DNA from 4 places in the Cupriavidus necator N-1 genome. Region 2 is predicted to be linked to each of the others. Evidence: predicted binding sites of a transcription regulator. Region 2 holds the regulator's gene; each other region holds the start of a gene.
The links. Region 2 encodes FNR, which switches genes on or off when oxygen is low (the NO sensors DNR and NnrR bind a similar motif). Its sites were predicted from a motif close to TTGATNNNNATCAA; they were not measured.

Region 1: a site for FNR is predicted at 3,218-3,231, ahead of CNE_RS01090 (Kdo hydroxylase family protein). Genes of this name have one in related genera too.
Region 3: a site for FNR is predicted at 2,352-2,365, ahead of CNE_RS04635 (fatty acid desaturase). Genes of this name have one in related genera too.
Region 4: a site for FNR is predicted at 2,775-2,788, ahead of CNE_RS28420 (hemerythrin domain-containing protein). Genes of this name have one in related genera too.

Annotation. Positions count from the first base shown of each region.
Region 1 covers NC_015726.1:215,329-220,461, reverse strand. The annotation lists gene CNE_RS01100 (GMC family oxidoreductase) at 1-441, opposite strand, end outside; gene CNE_RS01095 (coniferyl aldehyde dehydrogenase) at 756-2,159, shown strand; gene CNE_RS01090 (Kdo hydroxylase family protein) at 2,160-3,104, opposite strand; gene metK (methionine adenosyltransferase) at 3,307-4,470, opposite strand; gene CNE_RS01080 (lysophospholipid acyltransferase family protein) at 4,802-5,133, shown strand, end outside.
Region 2 covers NC_015726.1:2,292,818-2,297,950, forward strand. The annotation lists gene CNE_RS10800 (sulfite exporter TauE/SafE family protein) at 401-1,159, opposite strand; gene fnr (fumarate/nitrate reduction transcriptional regulator Fnr) at 1,238-1,963, shown strand; gene CNE_RS10810 (hypothetical protein) at 2,025-2,270, opposite strand; gene CNE_RS10815 (membrane protein) at 2,267-2,476, opposite strand; gene ccoG (cytochrome c oxidase accessory protein CcoG) at 2,521-3,993, opposite strand; gene ccoP (cytochrome-c oxidase, cbb3-type subunit III) at 4,043-4,960, opposite strand; gene CNE_RS10830 (cbb3-type cytochrome oxidase subunit 3) at 4,963-5,127, opposite strand; gene ccoO (cytochrome-c oxidase, cbb3-type subunit II) at 5,131-5,133, opposite strand, start outside.
Region 3 covers NC_015726.1:975,783-980,915, reverse strand. The annotation lists gene CNE_RS04645 (adenosine deaminase) at 1-871, shown strand, start outside; gene guaD (guanine deaminase) at 948-2,270, shown strand; gene CNE_RS04635 (fatty acid desaturase) at 2,464-3,639, shown strand; yybP-ykoY riboswitch at 3,687-3,847, shown strand; gene CNE_RS04630 (TMEM165/GDT1 family protein) at 3,962-4,537, shown strand; gene CNE_RS04625 (urate hydroxylase PuuD) at 4,700-5,133, opposite strand, start outside.
Region 4 covers NC_015723.1:2,286,100-2,291,232, forward strand. The annotation lists gene CNE_RS28405 (DUF1800 domain-containing protein) at 1-762, opposite strand, end outside; gene CNE_RS28410 (DMT family transporter) at 961-1,884, shown strand; gene CNE_RS28415 (AraC family transcriptional regulator) at 1,868-2,632, shown strand; gene CNE_RS28420 (hemerythrin domain-containing protein) at 2,892-3,512, shown strand; gene CNE_RS28425 (bacteriohemerythrin) at 3,732-4,193, shown strand; gene CNE_RS28430 (MarR family winged helix-turn-helix transcriptional regulator) at 4,245-4,757, shown strand; gene CNE_RS28435 (Rieske 2Fe-2S domain-containing protein) at 5,127-5,133, shown strand, end outside.

The DNA of each region.
Region 1 (5,133 bases), 1.8 Mb from region 2:
GCCGTTGCCGCCGTGCAGCGGGTCGTCGTCGCTGCCGGCCAGGCGTTCATTGCACTCGGCGCGACGGAAGTACGGCAGCACGTCGTCCCACGACCAGCCGTCGCAGCCGGCGGCGGCCCACGCGTCGTAGTCGGCGGCACGGCCACGCGTGTAGATCATGGCGTTGATCGAAGAACTGCCGCCCAGCCCGCGCCCGCGCGGCTGGTAGCCGCGGCGGCCGTTCAGGCCCGGCTGCGGCACGGTTTCATAGCCGTAGTTGCGTGCCCCCGCGCGCGGCAGCAGCGCGGCAAGCGCCGCGGGTGTGCGTACCAGCACATGGTGATCGTGGTGCCCGGCCTCGACCAGGGCAATGGTGTCGTCGCCGCTGTCGGCAAGCCGCCCCGCCAGCGCACAGCCCGCCGAGCCCGCGCCGACGATGACGTAGTCAAAGGTGGTTTCCATCTGTCTCCCCGCGAGTCCGCAGGCGGCGCGCGTGCGTGAGCCGGGCCGCGCTAGTGCGTGCGCGCCCTGTCCGTCCAGCGGATGGCAAGCTGTGAGATTCAGTGTAGGCGCTAGCCCGGACAGTGGAGAAGCCCGGTGGCGCGGGCCGCCGCGCAGCGCAGACGGGCGTTTGAATTGCCCTTCTGGTAGGAAACTTCCATTGCCATGGCTGGCACGCTACCTTATCGTGCGCGGGAACACGCGGACCGTTGCACCGCCACCCGCCGCGATCCGCTTCCACTGTCCCCGCACGTCCCTTGCCCAGGAGCGCAGCAATGCGAGAAGTCCCCGACCTGTCGTCCGTCTTTGGCGCCATGCACGCTGCGTCACGGCGCGACCAGCTGCCCGCCTGGGCCGTGCGCGCCGACCGCCTGCAGCGCCTGCGCCGGCTAGTGACAGAGAACGAGGCTGCCATTGCCGCCGCCATCCACGCGGACTTCACCAACCGGCCGCGGCAGGAAACCGCGCTGCTGGAGGTATTCCCGAGCCTGGGCGGCATCGACGACGCGCTGCGCCACGGCAAGCGCTGGATGCGCGTGCGCCGCGCCGCCACCGGCTTCTGGTTCCGCCCGGGCCGCTCGCGGCTGGTGCCGCAGCCGCTGGGCGTGGTGGGCATCGTGGTGCCCTGGAACTATCCGCTGTACCTGACGGTGGGGCCGCTGGCCGGCGCACTGGCGGCGGGCAACCGCGCCATGGTGAAGCTGTCGGAATACACGCCGCGCTTTGCGGCCTTGTTCGCGCAACTGGTGCCGCAGCACTTTGCGCCGGACGAGATCGTGGTGGTCAACGGCGATGCCGAGGTGGCGAGCGCCTTTACCGCGCTGCCCTTCGACCACCTGCTGTTCACCGGCTCGACCGCGGTCGGCCACCATGTGATGCGCGCGGCGGCCGCCAACCTGACCCCGGTGACGCTGGAACTCGGCGGCAAATCGCCGGCGATTATCGGCGCCGGCGCCGACCTGCCACGTGCGGTGGAGCGCATCCTGGTGGGCAAGCTGATGAACGCGGGCCAGACCTGCATCGCGCCAGACTACGTGCTGGTGCCGGAAGACCTGCGCGAGCAGCTGGTAGAAGCGGCACGCCAGTGCGTGGGCCGGCTCTATCCGGACTTGGCGCGCAACGTGGACTACACCAGCATCATCAGCCCGCGCCACTTCGCGCGCCTGGCGGCGCTGGTGGATGAAGCCTCGGCGCAAGGCGCGACCGTGGTGCCGCTGTCCGATGCGCAGCCGGACGCGCAGGCGCGGCGCCTGCCGCCGGTGCTGCTGCTGGATGTGCCCGAAGGCATCACGGCGATGCGCGAGGAGATCTTCGGGCCGGTGCTGCCCGTGGTGACGTACCGCACCCTGGACGAGGCGGTGGACTACATCAATGCGCGCCCGCGACCGCTGGCGTTGTACCTGTTCGAGCGCGACCGCGGCGCCATCGGCCATGTGATGAAGCAGACCGTTGCCGGCGGCGTCACGGTCAACGACACGCTGTTCCATATCGCCCAGGACGGCCTGCCCTTCGGCGGGGTCGGCGCCAGCGGCATGGGCGCCTATCACGGCCAAGCGGGCTTCGACACCTTCTCCAAGGTGAAGCCGGTGTTCCACCAGGCCGGCCTGAACGGCGCCGGCCTGCTCAAGCCGCCTTACGGCAAGACCTTCGAAACCATGTTGCGCCTGCTTTTGCGTTGATCAGGACACCAGCATCGGCCGCCCGAGCATGCGCGACAGCACCGCCTCGGGCGAGTGGGTGTGGTCGGAAATCGCCTGCGGCGCCAGGTAGATGGTCTGCTCCATCATCGCCCGTCCGCGCATGGCCGCATGCAGCAGCTGGTCGCTGAAGACGATCCAGGTGGAACCCGGCGGGAAGTGGAATTCCTGCTGCGGCACCTTGGCCTGGTAATCCAGGTCGGCCTTGGCCAGGTCATGCAGCTGCAGCATGCGGTGGTCGTATTCCGAGCGCTTGCGCTTGGTGATATGCAGCAGCTTCATCAGCGCCGCCTGCCCGGGCCACATGCCATGGGTCTTGGGCACGAACTTCTGCGCAAAATCGCCGAACGGCTCGCCCACGCGCCACACGCGCGCCGCAGCCGGGTCGATATTGTGGAACACTCGCAACAGGCGCTTGCCCAGCATCGGGTTGGACGGGAACGAGTCCACGTGCAGGCGGGTGTCGTCCTTGCGCCAGCTGACCGGGCGCCCGGCGATCTCGCTGGGCCGCAGCGAGGTGCCGGCGCGCGTCATGTGCGGGATGTATTCCGGGAACAGCGTGCGCACCAGCAATTCGCTGTTGTCGGCGTAGCGGCGGATCAGCGTGTACAGGTCCGCCAGGTCCTGCGGGCTGCCCTGGGCACCGCGCACTGCGGTGTCGTCGGCGCGCAGGTTGATGTTCTTGGACTTGCCGTCGGAATAGCGGCTGTCCAGGAAGCGCTCTTCGCCCGGCTGGAAACGGAAATTCAGGTTCGGGAAGTACAGCACGGCGCCCTGCTCCAGCTCGCGGCGCAGCGTGGCGCGTTCTTCGGCCGTGACCTGCGGCGCCCAGTCGGTATATGGCTGCGGGCGGATCAGGTTGAGCTGGCCGGCGGCGGCGGGCGGCTGGGTTGAAGTCGAGGGGGCAAGGACAGGCGCTTCGGACATGGCATCCTCTGGAAACGGTCACCAGTGTTTGGGGTCGGCCGCCGGCGTGGCGGCTTGGGATGGCGGGATTTTACTCCCTGCTGCATGCGGTGGCGCCGGCGTCACGCGGCGACTGGACCAGGATCAAGTCCGCGCAAAAAAACCCCGCGGGCCCTTGCGGGCCGGCGGGGCTTGCCGTCAGTGCTGCTGACGCGGGTGGCGCTTACAGGCCAGCCGCGGCGCGCAGCGCAGCCGCCTTGTCGGTGGCTTCCCACGAGAATTCCGGCTCTTCACGGCCGAAGTGGCCGTAGGCGGCGGTCTTCTCGTAGATGGGGCGCAGCAGGTCCAGCATCTGCACGATGCCCTTCGGGCGCAGGTCAAAATGCTCCTGCACCAGTTCGGCGATCTTGGCGTCGGGGATCTTGCCGGTGCCTTCGGTGTAGACCGTCACGTTGATCGGGCGGGCCACGCCGATGGCATAGCTGACCTGCACCTGGCACTGGCGCGCCAGGCCCGAGGCCACCACGTTCTTGGCCACGTAGCGCGCGGCGTAGGCGGCCGAGCGGTCGACCTTGGACGGGTCCTTGCCCGAGAACGCGCCACCGCCGTGGGGCGAGGCGCCGCCGTAGGTATCGACGATGATCTTGCGCCCGGTCAGGCCGCAGTCGCCCTGCGGGCCGCCGATCACGAAGCGCCCGGTCGGGTTCACCAGGTACTTGGTTTCCTTGAGCATCTCGGCCGGCAGCACCGGCTTGATGATTTCCTCGATCACCGCTTCGCGGATCTGGGCCTGGGTGATGTCCGGCGAATGCTGGGTCGACAGCACCACGGTATCCACGCTGTGCGGCTTGCCGTCGACGTAGCGCACCGTGACCTGCGACTTGGCGTCCGGGCGCAGCCAGGGCAGGCGGCCGTCGCGGCGCAGCAGCGACTGGCGCTCGACCAGGCGGTGGGCGTAGTAGATCGGGAACGGCATCAGTTCCGGGGTCTCGTCGCAGGCGTAGCCGAACATCAGGCCCTGGTCGCCGGCACCCTGGTTCAGGTAGTCGTCGGAAGCGCGGTCAACGCCCTGGGCGATGTCGGGCGATTGCTTGTCATAGGCGACCAGCACCGCGCAGCCCTTGTAGTCGATCCCGTACTCGGTATTGTCGTAGCCGATGCGCTTGATGGTGTCGCGCGCGATCTGGATATAGTCGACGTTGGCGGTCGTGGTGATTTCCCCAGCCAGCACCACCAGACCGGTGTTGCAAAGCGTCTCAGCTGCCACACGCGCGTACTTGTCCTGGGCCAGGATGGCGTCCAGGACGGCGTCGGAAATCTGGTCGGCGACCTTGTCGGGATGGCCTTCGGAGACGGATTCCGAAGTAAAAAGGAAGTCGTTTGCCACGAACTTATTCTCCAGGTTGGCTATTGCGTGCCAGCCCGTGCGGTTCATGGCGGCGACGCTTTAGCGGTATTTCAAGCAGCCCGGTCAGAGCCGCATCGCCCCGCAAGTTGTCAGTTAACTCGGCGATACACGCTATTATACGCGCCTGCCGGGCTCGTTGCAGCGCGCCAACGGTACAGCACGGCACCCGGCCAACCTGCCGGGGCACCGTGCCCATATGAATCCCGATGACGGCACGCTGCGCGCGGAACTGAATACCGCCATAGAAAAAACGCTGCCTGTTCGCCTGTTCCCCGGCACAGACCCGCAGCAGACCTGCTTTTCGCGCCTGATGACCTTTTTATTCTGGCTGATCTCCCGTTTTCCCCTGCGGCTGCTGCAAGCCGCGGGCGGCGCGCTCGGACTACTGAGCGCGCGCCTGCCCGGCCGCTACGGCCGGCGCCTGCGGGAGAACTTCCGCCAGGCGTTTCCCGACGCCACCGAGGCGATGATCGACGAAGCGGCCCGTTCGGCCGGACGCATGATCATCGAGATGCCCTACTTCTGGAGCCGCAGCAAGATCGGCGCGAAGCTGTATGGCTTTGACGACTACCTGTGGCCCGAGCTGGGCAAGCTGCAGGCGCGCGGCAAGGGCATCATCATCCTGACCCCGCACCTGGGCTG
Region 2 (5,133 bases):
TTCCGGCAGGAGATCGTTCGCGTGCCGTTATGGATCGGCCAGCAAACCTCTTGCGTAGCGCGCCCGCACATATCGGACGTCGCTGTCAGCGAACTGAAGGCCTCGGACGCAAGAAAAACGGGTATCGGGAGCAAGGCCGGCATCGCCAACACCGCAGTGCCAGCCGGACTTTTGAACCAGATCTTTTGAACCGGATGGACTGCGGGGACGGGACGGGCATCGAAAACCTTCCGCTTCCCCTGCCCTGAACGCGCCTTCTGGTAGGAAGGCCGCCTGGCGCTGCTCGCCCGCTGCTTACCGCGGCTCATTCTATGCCGCGCGATACCGCAATGTTGGCGATTGTATGGCATTCCCGCCCCCGCCTGCAACCATCATCCGTTGCCCGGGCGGCGCCGGCGCCTCAGAACACCAGGCAGAATCCATGCTCGGCCAGCGAATGTGGCAGCAGCACCGCTCGCGCAATGCCAAGGGCGCCGAACGCCATCACCGCCAGGCCGGCCCCCAGGCGCACGCCGGGACGTCGCGACAGCGTACGCAAGTAGCCCGCGAGGCCGGACAGCACCAGCAGATTAGGCAATGTGCCGAGCCCGAACACGCCCATCACGAGTGCGCCGGACGCCGCGTTGCCCGCCAGCAGCGCCAGCGTAAGCGCCCCATAGACCATGCCGCACGGCACCAGCCCCCACGCCAGGCCCACGCCATAACGCCGCGCCAGTCCGCTTCGCGCCCGCACAAACGCCGGCATGGCGCCTGCCAGGCCACCCAGCCGCCGCGCCACCGTTGCGCCGGCGCGCGCCGCCAGCCGCTCCAGCCAGTCGACGGTAAAAGTGTTGCCGCGCAGCAACCGCCAGCCCGACCACAGCAGCATGACGCTGCCCGCGCCGAACAGCCAGCGCTGCACCGGCAGGTAATCCTGCTTCCATGCCGAGGCACCGAGTGCGCCTAGCGCGGCACCAAGAAGCATATAGGTCGAGATCCGGCCCAAGTGCATAGTCAGCAACTCGGCCAGCCAGGCGGCGCGGCTGGGCACCAGACTGATCGTCACCGTCGCGCCGCGGCGTTGTTCCACGGCCAGCGCCACGCCGCCGCACATGGCAGCGCAGTGGACTCCGCCCAGCAAAGCGAGCAGAAAAACGCTGATCAGCACGCCAAATGTCAATTCTTACTCCCTACCGCATCACATCGCACGGTAAAATGTCCTAATCGCGCCCTCGCTGCCATTTCTAGCAGGTTCCAATTGCTCACCTCCATTCCCATTACCGAGATGTCGCCCCGCTGCTCCACCTGTGCAATGGGGCAGCTGTGCCTTCCGGTCGGCATGTCGCAGCAAGACCTCGCCAAGATGGACACGCTGGTACAGGAACGCATCCGCGTGCACAAGGGTGAAACCTTGTATCGCATGGGCGATCCGCTCACCGCGGTCTATGCCGTGCGCTTTGGCACGCTCAAGACCCACGTCACCACTGAAGACGGCCGCTCGCAGATTACCGGCTTCCACCTGCCCGGCGAAATCGTCGGTCTCGACGGGCTGGGCGAGATGCAGCATGCCTCCGATGCCGCCGCGCTGGAAGATACCGAAGTCTGCGTGGTCCGCATGAGCGAACTGCAGTCCCTCTCGGTCGACCTGCCATCGCTGCAGCAGCAGTTCCTGCGCCTGATGGGCAAGGAAATCACGCACGACCAGCTGATGCTGGTCACGCTGGGCTCGATGCGCGCCGAGGAACGCCTTGCCGCCTTCCTGATCAACCTCTCTGAGCGCCTGTCGGCGCGCGGCTATTCGGCGTCCGAGTTCGTGATGCGCATGAGCCGCGAAGAAATCGGCAGCTACCTGGGCCTGAAGCTCGAAACCGTCAGCCGCCTGTTCTCTCGCTTTGCCGAAGCCGGCCTGATCCAGATTCGCCAGCGCCACGTCAAGCTGGTGGACATCGACGGCATCAAGCAACTCTACAGCCGCTCCTGCTAAGCGGCCAAGCGCTGCCAGTGCCGCATCCGGCCATGGCAGCGCAGACCTCACGCCAGTCCGCTCATTCCAGTTCGTCGGTATCGCTGAGCCGCGTCGGCATGGTGTAGAGCGTCAGTCCGCTGGACAACGCGCAGAACACCCAGGCCATCAGGAAGCCGATGGTGTAGACCGATTCGCGGGACGCTTCGATCGGCTGGCCGAAGAAGTTCAGGTCACCGGGATCCACCACCGAAAACACCGTCGCGGTCGCAAAGCCAGCCATCAGGAACGCCGGCCAGAGTACCCACATCAGCCAGCGCAACCTCATGGCTGCCTCGCTGCGGCAGCCTTGGGCGGCGCGGCATCGGCCTTCTCCACCACCAGGCCATGGCGCGTTGCACCCTGCACCGGCATGTCCGGATGCGTGGACGCCAGCCAGATCGTCACGCCGCACGCCACCATCGCCACCAGCGGGCCGCTCATCAATAGCCACGGCCACGGCTCCTTCCACCACGGATTGCCTTGCTGACTCATCTTGCCCCCTTCATCTTGACGACTAAGTCCGCGTCTGCCCAGCTTCACAAATCGCGCGGCACGATGAAACTGGTGGATTGCCGGATTTCGGCCTGCCCCCGCTCCGTGCCTTCGCTCGTCACTGTCACGTTGATCTTGTGCGTGCCCCGCGCCGCGGCCTCGATCGGCACGCGGATCCGGATCGGCAGCAACCGGTTGGACGTCGGCGCCAACGATTCGGCCTGCTTGTCGTACTCCACCCTCAGGTTCTTCAGCTCGTCGCTGTCGGCGCGCACGCTGATCTTCATCGGCGCTTCGGTGGTGTTGATCAGCTGCAGGCGATAGACGTTCTCGATCCAGCGGCCTTCCACTTCACGGCCGAGCGCACCACGGTCGCGGATGATGTCGACCTTCAGCGGCGTGCGCAGCGCGATCGACGCCATGAAGCCGCCCAGCAGCACCACCCAGACCACGGAATAGATGATGACGCGCGGACGCAGCAGGCGCTTGCGCGATGCCGCTGCGGACAAGGCCTTGCGCATCGCGTTTTCCGAGGTATACCGGATCAGGCCGCGCGGATAGTCCATCTTGTCCATGACCTGGTTGCAGGCGTCGATGCAGGCGCCGCAGCCGATGCACTCGTACTGCAGGCCGTCGCGGATATCGATGCCTGTCGGGCACACCTGTACGCAGATGCTGCAGTTGACGCAGTCGCCAAGCCCCGCCTTGTAGTGATCGGTCTTGCGCGACCGGCTGCCGCGCGGCTCGCCGCGGCCGACGTCGTAGGTCACGACATAGGTATCGCGATCCACCATCACGCTCTGGAAGCGCGCATACGGGCACATGTACTTGCACACCTGCTCGCGCATGAAGCCCGCATTGCCCCAGGTGGCGAACGCGTAAAACAGCATCCAGAACGACTGCCACGGCCCCAGCGACAGGCTGAGCACCTCGCCGCCCAGACCGCGGATCGGCGCGAAATAGCCGATGAAGGTAAAGCCGGTCCAGAGCGCAATCAGCACCCACAGGAAGTGCTTGGTCGCCTTGAGACGGAACTTGCGCAGGCTCCACGGATCGCCATCGAGCCGGATGCGGGCGATGCGGTCGCCTTCGACCCGCCGCTCGATCCACATGAAGATCTCGGTATAGACCGTCTGCGGACAGGCATAGCCGCAGAACAGCCGCCCCGCGATCGCCGTGAACAGGAACAGCGCCAGCGCCGAGATCACCAGCAGCACCGCCAGGTAGATCACATCCTGTGGCCACAGCACCAGCCCGAAGATGTAGAACTTGCGCGCGCCAAGGTCGAACAGCACGGCCTGGCGGCCGTTCCATTGGAGCCAGGGCGTGCCGTAGTAGATCAGCTGGGTCAGGATCACCAGCCAGACCCGCCAGTTGGAGAAGGCGCCCGTCACCGAGCGCGGGTAGATCTTGCGGCGGACCTCGTAGAGCGTTTCGTCAGAGGTCTCGCCCGGCGCAGCGGCCGACCGTTGCAGGTCGGCCGCCCGGGCCATTTCTTCGGTCCCGGGTGCATTCATGGGCATGCTCTCCCGCGAGCCACCAGCGCCCGCTCACTTGAGTCGTCGGTCATTGCCCGTCTCCACTCCCGATGTTGGACAAACCCCAGATATAGGCCGTCAGCATCCGGATGCGCTCAGGCGTCAGGATCTCCTCATGCGCGGGCATTTTGTTGTTGTGGCCCTTCAGGATGGCGTCGACGATGCTGCCTTCCGAGCTGCCATACAGCCAGACGTTGTCCGACAGGTTGGGCGCACCGAGCGCCTGGTTGCCCTTGCCGCCGGCGCCGTGGCATGCCACGCAGGTCGTCTTGAAGGTGCCCTCGCCACGCGACGCACGGATCGGGTCCGACGACAGCCCCGACAGCGAGCGCACGTATTGCGCCACGTCGCCCGCCTGCTTGGCGTCGATGGTCGCGGCAAACGGCGGCATCACGCCATTGCGGCCCTTGGTGATGGTCTGCTGGATGGTGTCGGGTTCGCCGCCATAGAGCCAGTCGTTGTCCGTCAGGTTCGGGAAGCCGCGGCTGCCGCGCGCGTCCGAACCATGGCACTGTGCGCAGTAGTTCAGGAACAGGCGCTGGCCGATCTCGCGCGCCTGCGGATCCGCCGCCACCTGCTTGACGTCCATCTTCAGGTACTTGGCGTAGATCTCGTTCTGCATCTTCTCCTGCGCCACGCGGTGCGCGGCAAGTTCGCCCTGCGTGGAGAACTTCAGCACGCCGGCATACGAACCCAGCCCCGGGTACAGCACCAGGTAGGCCAGGCTGAAGATGCAGGCCAGCAGGAACATCCACATCCACCAGCGCGGCAGCGGGTTGTTCAGCTCGCGCAGGTCACCGTCCCAGACATGGCCGGTGTCTTCAGTGCCGCCGGCGGTCTTGGTGACCTTGCGTTGCGAGAACAGCAGCCACACGCACCAGACGATGCCGACGAGCGCGATGGCGGCAATGTAATAACTCCAGAATTCGGAAATGAAATCGCTCATGGCTAGGTGTTCCGGCTCGATGTTGTCGTAGTTTCGTCAGGCAGCGCGAACGGCAGCATGGCGGATTCCCGGTTGGCGGCCTGCCGGCCGGCGGACCAGGCCCACCAGCAGATCCCCAGGAAGACGACCATCGACACGACGGTCGCAAAGGCAGTGATCATGGCCATGGCTTA
Region 3 (5,133 bases), 1.3 Mb from region 2:
GTTCCTGGACATCTACTACGCCGGCGCCAGCGTGCTGCTGACCGAGGAAGATTTCTTCGACATGACCATGGACTACGTCAAGCGCGCCGTCGCCGACAACGTCCGCCACGCCGAGATCTTCTTCGATCCGCAGACCCATACCGCGCGCGGCGTTCCCATCGGCGTGGTGATCGACGGCATCGCCGATGCCCTGGCCCAGGCGCGCACCGAATATGACTTCTCCAGCAGCCTGATCCTGTGCTTCCTGCGCCATCTGCCGGAGGAAGACGCCTTCGCGACGCTGGAAGCGGCGCTGCCCTACCGCGACCGCTTTGTCGGCGTGGGCCTGGATTCGTCCGAGCAAGGCAATCCGCCCGAGAAGTTCGCGCGCGTATTCGCCAAGGCGCGCGAGCTGGGCCTGCACCTGGTGGCCCACGCGGGCGAGGAAGGTCCGGCGCAATACGTCACCGACGCCCTCGACATCCTCAAGGTACAGCGCATCGACCACGGCGTGCGCGCCATCGACGATCCGGCGCTGGTGGAACGCCTGGCGCGCGAGCGCGTGGCGCTGACCGTGTGCCCGCTGTCCAACGTCAAGCTCAAGGTCTACCCGGACCTGCGCGACCACCCGCTCAAGCGCATGCTCGATGCCGGCGTGGTGATCACGCTGCATTCGGACGATCCGGCCTACTTCGGCGGCTATATGAACGCCAACTGGGAAGCCACCTTCGACGCGCTGCCGCTGGACGCGGCCGATGCCCACAAGCTTGCCCGCAACAGCTTTGAAGCGGCCTTCCTGCCTGCCATGCAGAAGGCCGAATTCCTGGCGGAAGTCGACCAATTCTGGTCGAGCCCGCCCAAGTCCCCGCCCGCAACGGCCCCAGCGGCCTGAGCGCGGCGCATGCCAATAGCCCGGCCCGCTGCTTGAACCATGCCGTTCCGCGCGGGCCGGCCACAAGAGACAAACCATGACGACCAACCCCAAGACTGACTCCCTCACCCGTGCCATTCGCGGCCGCGTGCTGCATTTCCTGCGCGATCCGCAATTCCATGAGGACGCGTATCAGTATTGGGACGACGGGGTGCTGATCGTCACCAACGGGCGCATCGCCGCCGCAGGCGACTACACGCAACTGGCTGCGCGCATTCCGGCCGACGTCGAGATCGTCGACCACCGCGGCAAACTGATCGTGCCCGGCTTTATCGACACCCACGTGCACTACCCGCAGACCGACATGATCGCGTCGCCGTCGCCGGGCCTGCTGCACTGGCTCGACACCTACACCTTCCCCGAAGAGCGCCGCTTTGCCGACCCCGACTACGCGCGCGGCGTGGCCGGCTTCTTCACCGAGGAACTGCTGCGCAACGGCACCACCAGCGCGGTGGTCTGGAGCACGGTGCACAAGGCCTCGGCCGAGGCCCTCTTTGCCGAAAGCGAGGCGCGCAACCTGCGCATGGTCACGGGCAAGGTGATGATGGACCGCAACTGCCCGGAATTCCTGCGCGATACGGCCGAGACCGGCGCCCGGGACTCCGCCGACCTGCTGTCGCGCTGGCATAACAAGGGACGCCTGGCCTACGCCATCACGCCGCGCTTTGCCCCGACCTCGACCGAGGCGCAGCTGGCCGCCTGCGGCGAGCTGGCGCGCGCCTACCCGGACGCCTTTATCCAGACCCACGTGGCCGAGAACCGCGACGAGGTCAAATGGGTCGCCGAGCTGTTCCCGGACGCGCGCAGCTACCTGGACGTGTACGACCGCTACGGCCTGCTGCGCCCGGGCGCGATGTACGGCCACGCCATCTACCTGGACCAGGACGACCGCCGGCGCCTGGCCGACAGCGGTGCCGCGGTGGCGCATTGCCCCACCTCCAACCTGTTCCTGGGCAGCGGCTTCTATGACTTCCACCAGTCCGACGCCAACCGCCTGAATGTGACGCTGGCCACCGACGTCGGCGGCGGCACTTCGTTCTCGATGTTCCGCACCATGAACGCCGCGCACAAGGTGGCGCGCATGGGCGGCTACTACCTGACCGCCCTGCGCATGTTCTACCTGGCCACGCGCGCCGCGGCCGAGGCGCTGGGCTGGACCGACCGCGTCGGCAGCTTTGGCGTTGGCTGCGAGGCCGACTTCATCGTGCTGGACCCCAAGGCCACGCCGCTGATCGCCCGCCGCAGCAACCGCTCGGAAACGCTGGAAGAGGAGCTGTTCGCCTTTGCCATGCTGGGCGACGACCGCCTCATCGACAGCGTCTATGTGATGGGCGAGGCCGCCCACGTGCCGGCCGCCTGATCCGTCACCTGGCCAGCAGCCGCCCGCCGCCATGCGGCGGGCGCGCTTTTACCCTTTTACCGCTTCGCCCCCGCCTCCGGCTTGACGAGCGTCAAGACCGTCTCCGACAAAGCCTTCTAACCTTGCGGTTCCGCCGCGGCCGTTCTGCGTGCCGTGCGCCCATACCCATCCGACCGCAATCAGAAGGTTCTGCATGACCGCATCCCAATCCGCCGCTCACGCCCCTGAGCGCGCCCATGGCCCGCATGACGTGCCCCATGCCGCGCGCAAGGGTGCGCCCAACCACGCCCCGCTTCCGGCGCCGATCGCACCGGACGCCCCGCTGCCCTCGCGCAAGATCATCCGCGGCTGGCTGATCCCGCTGGGCCAGCGCAGTACCCCGCGCGCACTGCTGCTGTTCGCCTTCGACTACCTGCTGTTCGGCGCCGTGCTGGCCGGCGTGGTGCTGGCGCAGCACTGGGCCGCCAAGCTGGCGCTGGGCGTGCTGGCCGGGCTGATCATCGCGCGCCTGTTTATCATCGGCCACGATGCCTGCCACCAGAGCCTGACCCCGCGCCGCGGCCTGAACAAGTGGCTGGGCCGGCTCACCTTCCTGCCCTCGCTGACGCCCTACAGCCTGTGGGAAGTCGGCCACAACGTGGTGCACCACGGCTACACCAACCTGAAGGGCTTCGACTTCGTCTGGGCGCCCTACTCGCTGGAAGAATTCAACGCGCTGCCGCGCTGGCGCCGCGTGATGGAGCGCATCTACCGCACCGGCTTCGGCCCGGGCCTGTACTACCTGGTGGAAATCTGGTGGTGCAAGATGTTCTTCCCGAGCAAGCGCCAGATGGCCACGCGCCGCCCGATCTTCACCGGCGACTGTGTGCTGGTAGCCGCCTTCGGGCTGGCCTGGATCGGCGCGCTGGCTGGCCTGGCACTGGCCACGGACCAGTCCGTCTGGATGCTCATCGGTGCCGGCTTCGTGCTGCCCTTCCTGGTCTGGAACGTCACCGTCGGCTTCGTGCTGTACGTGCACCACACCCATACCAGCGTGGCCTGGTATGACACCAAGGCCATGTGGGCCAAGGCGCAGCCCTTTGTTTCGACCACCGTGCACCTGCGCTTCCGCCACGGCATCGGCGCCGCGCTGCACCACATCATGGAACACACCGCGCACCACGTCGACATGAGCGTGCCGCTGTACCGCCTCAAGCGCGCCCAGGCGCTGCTGGAGCATGCGCTGCCGGGCCGCATCATCATCGAGAACTTCTCCTGGCGCTGGTATTTCGACACCGCGCGCCGCTGCAAGCTCTATGACTTCAAGGCCCTGTGCTGGACCGATTTCCGCGGCCGCCAGACCAGCGACAACGCGCCTGTACCCGCCTGAGGATGCAGGCCATGTGGCGGGGGCCAGGTGGACGCCTGCCCCCGCTGCCGTTATAATTGGCGCCCCCATTGGGGAGTAGCCGCCCTGCTCTCACCGCGCCGCGCAATGCGGATTCCGGGGGACAGGGGCGCACGTCAACAGACTTGACCGCTTGCGGTTATGGCGTGCGCAGCTCCGGACCCGCCCGGCCGTGTACTGATACGGACCCGGCAGCGTCCAGCCTGGCGAGACCGATGACCATACCTTTCTGGCCGGGCCGGGAAAGGTGTGCGTCATTGGCATCTCGCGATGCATTGCGGCCCGGTTACCCCACAAGACCAATATGGAAGCCTTCCTCGTCTCCACAGGCATCGTCGCCCTAGCTGAAATGGGCGACAAGACGCAATTGCTGTCGCTGGTGCTGGCCGCGCGCTACCGCAAGCCCGTTCCCATCATCCTTGGCATCCTGATCGCCACGCTGTTCAACCATGGCTTTGCCGGCGCGCTCGGCGGCTGGATCACGCATGTGCTGGGCGAAAGCCTGCTGCGCTGGATCCTGGGCCTGGGCTTTATCGCGATGGCGGGATGGATGCTGATCCCCGACAAGCTCGACGACGCCGAACAGGCCAAGCCGGTCAAGGGCGCCCTCGGCATCCTCGGCACCACCATCGTGGCGTTCTTCTTTGCCGAGATGGGCGACAAGACCCAGATCGCCACCGTGGCGCTGGCCGCGCGCTTCAGCGATGCGGTGATTGCCGTGGTGGCCGGCACCACCTTCGGCATGATGGTCGCCAATGCGCCGGCGGTCCTGCTTGGCGACAAGTTTGCCAACAAGATGCCGATCGCGCTGGTGCACAAGATCGCGGCAGGGATTTTCCTGGTGCTGGGGGTGTTGGCGTTGCTAAATATCGGCGGATAAGTCGCCGAAAAAAAACGGGGCGCAAGGCCCCGTTCAAACCCTCGCCGGTCCGGTACTGACGGTTGCCAACTGCACAACCCTCCGGACCGTCGATCACCGATGCTCGGATTTCACGGGCCGGCTGCACGCGCCGGCCCTGATGCTTTTCAGATCAAGCCACCCTTAGTTAGTGGTCTTGGCACCGCCTTCGAACCACTGGCCCAGCAGGGCGCGTTCGTCGTCGGTGATCTGCGTCACGTTGCCCAGCGGCATCGCCTTCTGCTGCACGGCCTGCTGGTAGATCAGCTGGGCGTGGGCCTTGATGTCTTCCGCGGTGTCGAGCTTGATGCCCTTGGCTGCGGTCGGCATCATCTTCGGCTGCGCGGCGTGGCACTGCACGCAGCGCGCGTTCAGCACTTCCTGCACCTTGGCAAAGCTGACGGTGGCAGCGGCGGCGTCACCGCCTTCTGCCTTGGCCACGGCCGGGCGCGGTTGCGGCGCGATCAGCACGGCGACCACGGCCAGCACGGCAACGCCGGCTGCGGGCCAGGCCACGTTGATCTTGCCCTTGTGCTTGAGGATGAAGAACTGGCGGATCAGCACACCGGCCAGCATGA
Region 4 (5,133 bases), on a different replicon from region 2:
GGTGTAGCGGGAGCCGCTGGGGCCGCCGGAGACGCCCATGGTATGCAGCTCCATCAGCTCGCGCGCGTAGTTCTCGTTGATGCGGTTGGCGCTGCTCTGGGCATTGTCGAGGTAGACCAGCATGGCCGGCGCGGTCACGTTGGCCATCAGCAGGTCGCGGAAGCGACCGAGCGCGTGCGGGCGGATGGCGCGTTCCTCGTAGTCGGCCAGCAGCAGCCGGACCTGGCCCTTGCCCGAGTAGACGTTGAAATGGTTCATCCAGAACCACGTCATCTGCTCGCGCAGCTGCGCCGGCGAGTACAGCGCGCGCAGCAGGTGGCGCCGCGTGGCATCGGCCACGATCTCGCGGCCCTGCGCGTTCAGCACCTGGCGGGCCTGCTGCTTGCTGTCGTCGTCGGGCAGCGCGTCGATGCGCTGGCGGGCGTCGCGCGCGGCCTGGATCTGCGCGGCGGCGTCGGCCTGCAGGTTGGGCAAGGCTGTGATGGCGGCTGCCAGTTCGGGTGGATCGGCCAGCGGCAGCGTCAGTTGCTGGTCGAGGAAGCCCTTGCGGCCCAGCCTGCGCAGGTCGTCAAGGGTGGCCTGGTCAGCGCCATAGGTGACGGTGTTGAGCCAGCGCAGGTCGGTGGCGGCGGTGCTGCCGCCAGCCTCGGCCGGCACCTGTGCACAGGCGGCCAGGCACGCGGCCAGTGCCAGTGCCGCGGCGGCGCGCCAGGGGGCGAGCCCGCCACGGCGGGGTTGTCTCGAATGCTGCGCCGGATTCATGCCCGCCTCCTCGCCTTTTTCGATCAGACCATCACTATGTTACGTGGCAAGCGCGCATCGGTTGACCCGGAGGCGCTGCGGGAGTGTTACCAATGCTTTCAGCATGCCGATTGCCGGATTTGCCAAGACAGCGGCGCGCGGCCTGGCTAGCCTTGCGCTTTGCCCATCCGATCCCGCCCAGCGGAAACGCCTGCTTGAATGTCGCGCCCCCTGTCCGCTGCCGCCTGGCTGCCCACTGTTGCCTTTGTCCTGATCTGGTCCACCGGCTTTATCGTCGGCAAGGCCATCGTGCCGCTGGCCGATACCAGCCTGTTCCTGCTGGGCCGCTTTGCCGTGGCGGGGCTGATGTTCGTGGCGTGGTCGCTGGCCGCGCGCGCGGCCTGGCCGCCGCTGCGCGAGGCGCCGCGCCACCTGCTGGCCGGCGCGCTGATGCAGGGCATCTACCTGTGCGCCGGCTACGGCGCCGTGGCCAGGGGCCTGCCGCCGGCGATCATGGCCCTGCTGGGCGCGCTGCAGCCGCTGCTGACCGCGCTGCTTGCCATTCCCCTGCTGAAAGAGCTACCTTCCAGGCGGACGTGGCAGGGCCTGGCGCTGGGTGCGCTCGGCGTCGCGCTGGTGGTCGCCCCGGCGGTGCAGGCCGGCATGCACCCGGCCGCGCCGGCCCTGTCGCCCTGGATCGTGCTACTGGGCGTGCTGGCCATTGTCTCCATCACCATGGGAACCCTCTTGCAGAAATCCGCCATTGCCGCCTGTGACCTGCGCGCCAGCTCCGCGTGGCAGAACCTGGGCGCCATGCTGGTAGCCACCGCGATGGTGGGGATCCAGGCCGCCGACGCGCCGTTACACTGGCATGGTGGCGTGGCGCTGTGGGCCGCGCTGGCGTGGGCGGCTATCGGCCTGTCGGGCGCCGGCACCTGGCTGCTGGTCAGCCTGGTGCGGCGCGGCCACGCCGCCAATGCCGCGGCGCTGATGTTCCTGGCGCCGCCGCTGGCCGCGCTGCAGGCCTGGCTGCTGTTCGGCGAACGGCTCGATGCGGTGCAGGCACTGGGCATGGCGGTGGCCGGGGCGGGCGTCTGGCTGTGCCAGACCCCTGGCAGGTTGCGGCATGCCCAAGCCCGCTGAACCCCACGCCTCGCCGCTGGTCGAGCACCGGCGCTACCGCCCGCAGCCGGACGGCCACCAGCACGGCTACCACCAGTTGCTGTTCGGCCTGGCCGGCGCCACCGAACTGGAGATCGACGGCCACGTCTATCGCGTGGATGACCGCACCGGCCTGATCGTGCCAGCCGGCAGTCATCATGAATTCCTGGGCTTCGACGGTAACCTGCAACTGGTGGCGGACTTCCCGGCGCGCTCGGTGGCGCTGCCCGCGCGGCTGATGGCGCGCCCGCGCACGTTTTCGCTGGACGGCGCCTTCGGCAGCCGCGTGCGCGCGCTGGCGGCGTGGCGCGCCGCTGCGGCAGCGCGCGGGCCGCAGACCGACTGGCAGCTGGCGGCCACGCTGGCCGCGGCGCTGGCGGACTGCCTCGGCATGCCCGGCGACGGGCAGGTGTTCCCGCTGATGGCCGTGGATGCCTACCTGCGCGCCAACCTGGCCTCGCCCCTGCGCGTGGCGGAAATCGCCGGGCATTTCGGCTGGAGCGTGCGGCGCTTCCAGACCCTGTTTGCCGAGGCCTTCGGCGATACCCCGCACCGCTACCAGACCCGGCTGCGGCTGGACCGCGCGCTGCAGCTGCTGACGCAATCCACGCTGCCGCTGGCCGAGATCGCGCTGGCGTCAGGCTACCCGGACCAGACCACCTTCACGCGCAGCTTCACGCGGCGCTTCGGACAGCCGCCCGGGGCGTGGCGGGCGGTCGCACGCGGCTAGCCTGCCTGCGCGGTAGGCGATTCCGGCACCGGACTAACCGTGGTGACCCTCTCGCGTCGAGGCGAGTTAGAGGGCGGCGCAGGTTGAACGTGCGGCGTATAAGGCTTCCGCCCCTTGCGAGATCCGAGCGCTTAGCGCCGCATTGATCTGCGTCAGACTTAGATCATGCAGGGAAGCTATTGTGTCAATGAGGGCCCCGCGAGTCCCGATATCGTATCGGACTCAACGGTCTGCTTGCCCAGTTTCCCAGGAGGGCGCCATGGCCACCCCACTCGTCACCTCGCTTCCGACTTCACCTTCCGCCGCGCTTTCCACCCCGAGCCCGACACCGCTTGCCGCCTGGCATACCGACCATATCCATTTCGCCTCAATGCTCGACCTGCTGGAAAAGCAGGTCAGCACCTTCCATCAGGGAGAGCAGCCCGACTACGGCCTGATGGCCACGATCATCCACTACATGCGCAACTATGGCGATTGTGTGCACCACCCCCGTGAGGATGTTGCCTACGCGCTGCTCGTGGACCGGGATCCCGGCACGCGGATCATCATCAGCCGGTTACTGCAGGAACATCGCGTGATCGCCACGGTCGGCGCGGAATTGCTCGACCGCCTGCGTGAAGCCCAGAGCGAAGTGGTCACCTCGCGAGCGGCACTCGAAGCGGCCGCCGCCATGTACCTGGTGTACTACCGCAACCATCTCTCCACCGAGGAGAAACAGGTCATGCCGCGCGCCGCCCGGTTCCTGACCGAAGCGGACTGGGCGGAGGTCGCCGCCATCGATCCGGCCAGTGCCGATCCGCTATTCGGCGCCAATGTGGAGAAACGCTTCGCGACCTTGCGCAAACAGATCGACAGCGAAGCGAACGCGTCCATGCGCTGAACGTCGGTGGCTGCGCGGCACTGCCGGGCCTCGGCTCAGAACTTATGCCTGCGGCGCGAGGGCACATGCCGGCCGCCGTCAGCAAGCGATCGGCGAACGGGATCCGGGCGTCTTCGCCAAGCCGTGCAGCCAACAGCACTCCGCGCCATGCTCATTGTCGTTGCCTACGGAACCGGTCTATCCTACAATACTTAGGCTCCTAATAATATGACTGGAGGCATGATGGCAGCGCACAATCCAATGTACTGGCATGACGGTCTACTGATCGGTCATTCCGCTATTGACGACGAACATCGACGGTTTGCGGCACTCATCCAGTCGTTGCGCGTAGCGCCTGTTGAGCGCCTGGCGCAGATGCTGGAGGAACTGCTGCAACTGGCACGAGCGCATTTCCTGCACGAGGACAGCCTTATGGAGGCAACGGCCTTTCCGCCGCGCAAGTGCCACATCGGCGAACATGCAGCCGTGCTGGCCTCGATATCCGGCGTGCAGGCAAGGCTCGTACGCGGGGAGGTGGCGGTTGCGCGCCGGCTGGCTGAAGAACTGGAGCACTGGTTCCCCGCACATGTCCAGCATCTGGATTCGGCGCTGGCGCACTGGATCTGCAAGCAGCACGCCGGCGCCAAGCCGGTCGTCCTGCGCAGGAACCTGGAAGCCCGTCCCGCCGCGGAGCCTGCGTAAAGCACAGACAAGCCGTGGCAGAATACGCCTTTGCCCTTGCTTCCCGCCCTTATGTCGAAAGCCTCTGCAGTCAGAGAACAGGAAATCGCCCAGCGCGTCCTGCGCCGCTGGCACGACGACGTGCCCAATGATCGCCTTGCGCATCTTGTGAAAGACGCGACGCGGGTCTTCCTGCGCGCGCTGCAGCACCGGCTCTCCCAGCATGACGTGCAGCTTGGCCACTGGACCTTCCTGCGCATTCTCTGGGAACGCGACGGCATCACCAAGCGTGAGCTCAGCATTGAAGCAGGCGTGATGGAGCCGACCACATTCGCGGCCTTGCAAGCCATGGAGGCGCTCGGCTATGTCACGCTGGAGCGCCGGCCGACCAATCGCAAGAACATCTATGTGTTCCTCACGCCATTGGGCAAGCGGCTGCGCAAGACGCTGGTACCGTTGGCCGAAGAGGTCAATGCGGTGGCGGTCCAGCATCTCGCCACGGAAGAAGTCGCCACCACGCGCCGCGCCCTGCTGGTGATGATCGACAACCTGACCCGCGACCAGCAAGGTATCGAGCAAGCGTAAGCGACTGCACGGGGAGGACTGCGGCTGGCAGTCCTGTTTTCCCCAACACATCTCCAGCCGCCCCCCTCCTCCCTCCCGCTCTCAATCTTCCAGGCTGCGACCTGCTTCGCAGCCGGCACGTATTCGCCTTTCCGCCGAGCATCTGGCAAGCCGATGCCTTGCTTCCCGTCCGTCCGCGCATTGCGCACGTGACTGTGACAGCGCACGCCCTCTTTTCATTAGCCTCCTAAGTATTTTCCCTTGGTTTTCCCAATCCCGCCTTGCCACCGATGTTTGCTCTGATTATTCTTAGGCCACTAAGTATTTTTCAAGCAAAGCCAGAACGCCAGACCGGCCAGCGCCGGAGATGCGCTGGCCAGGAGCCCCCAAATGATGA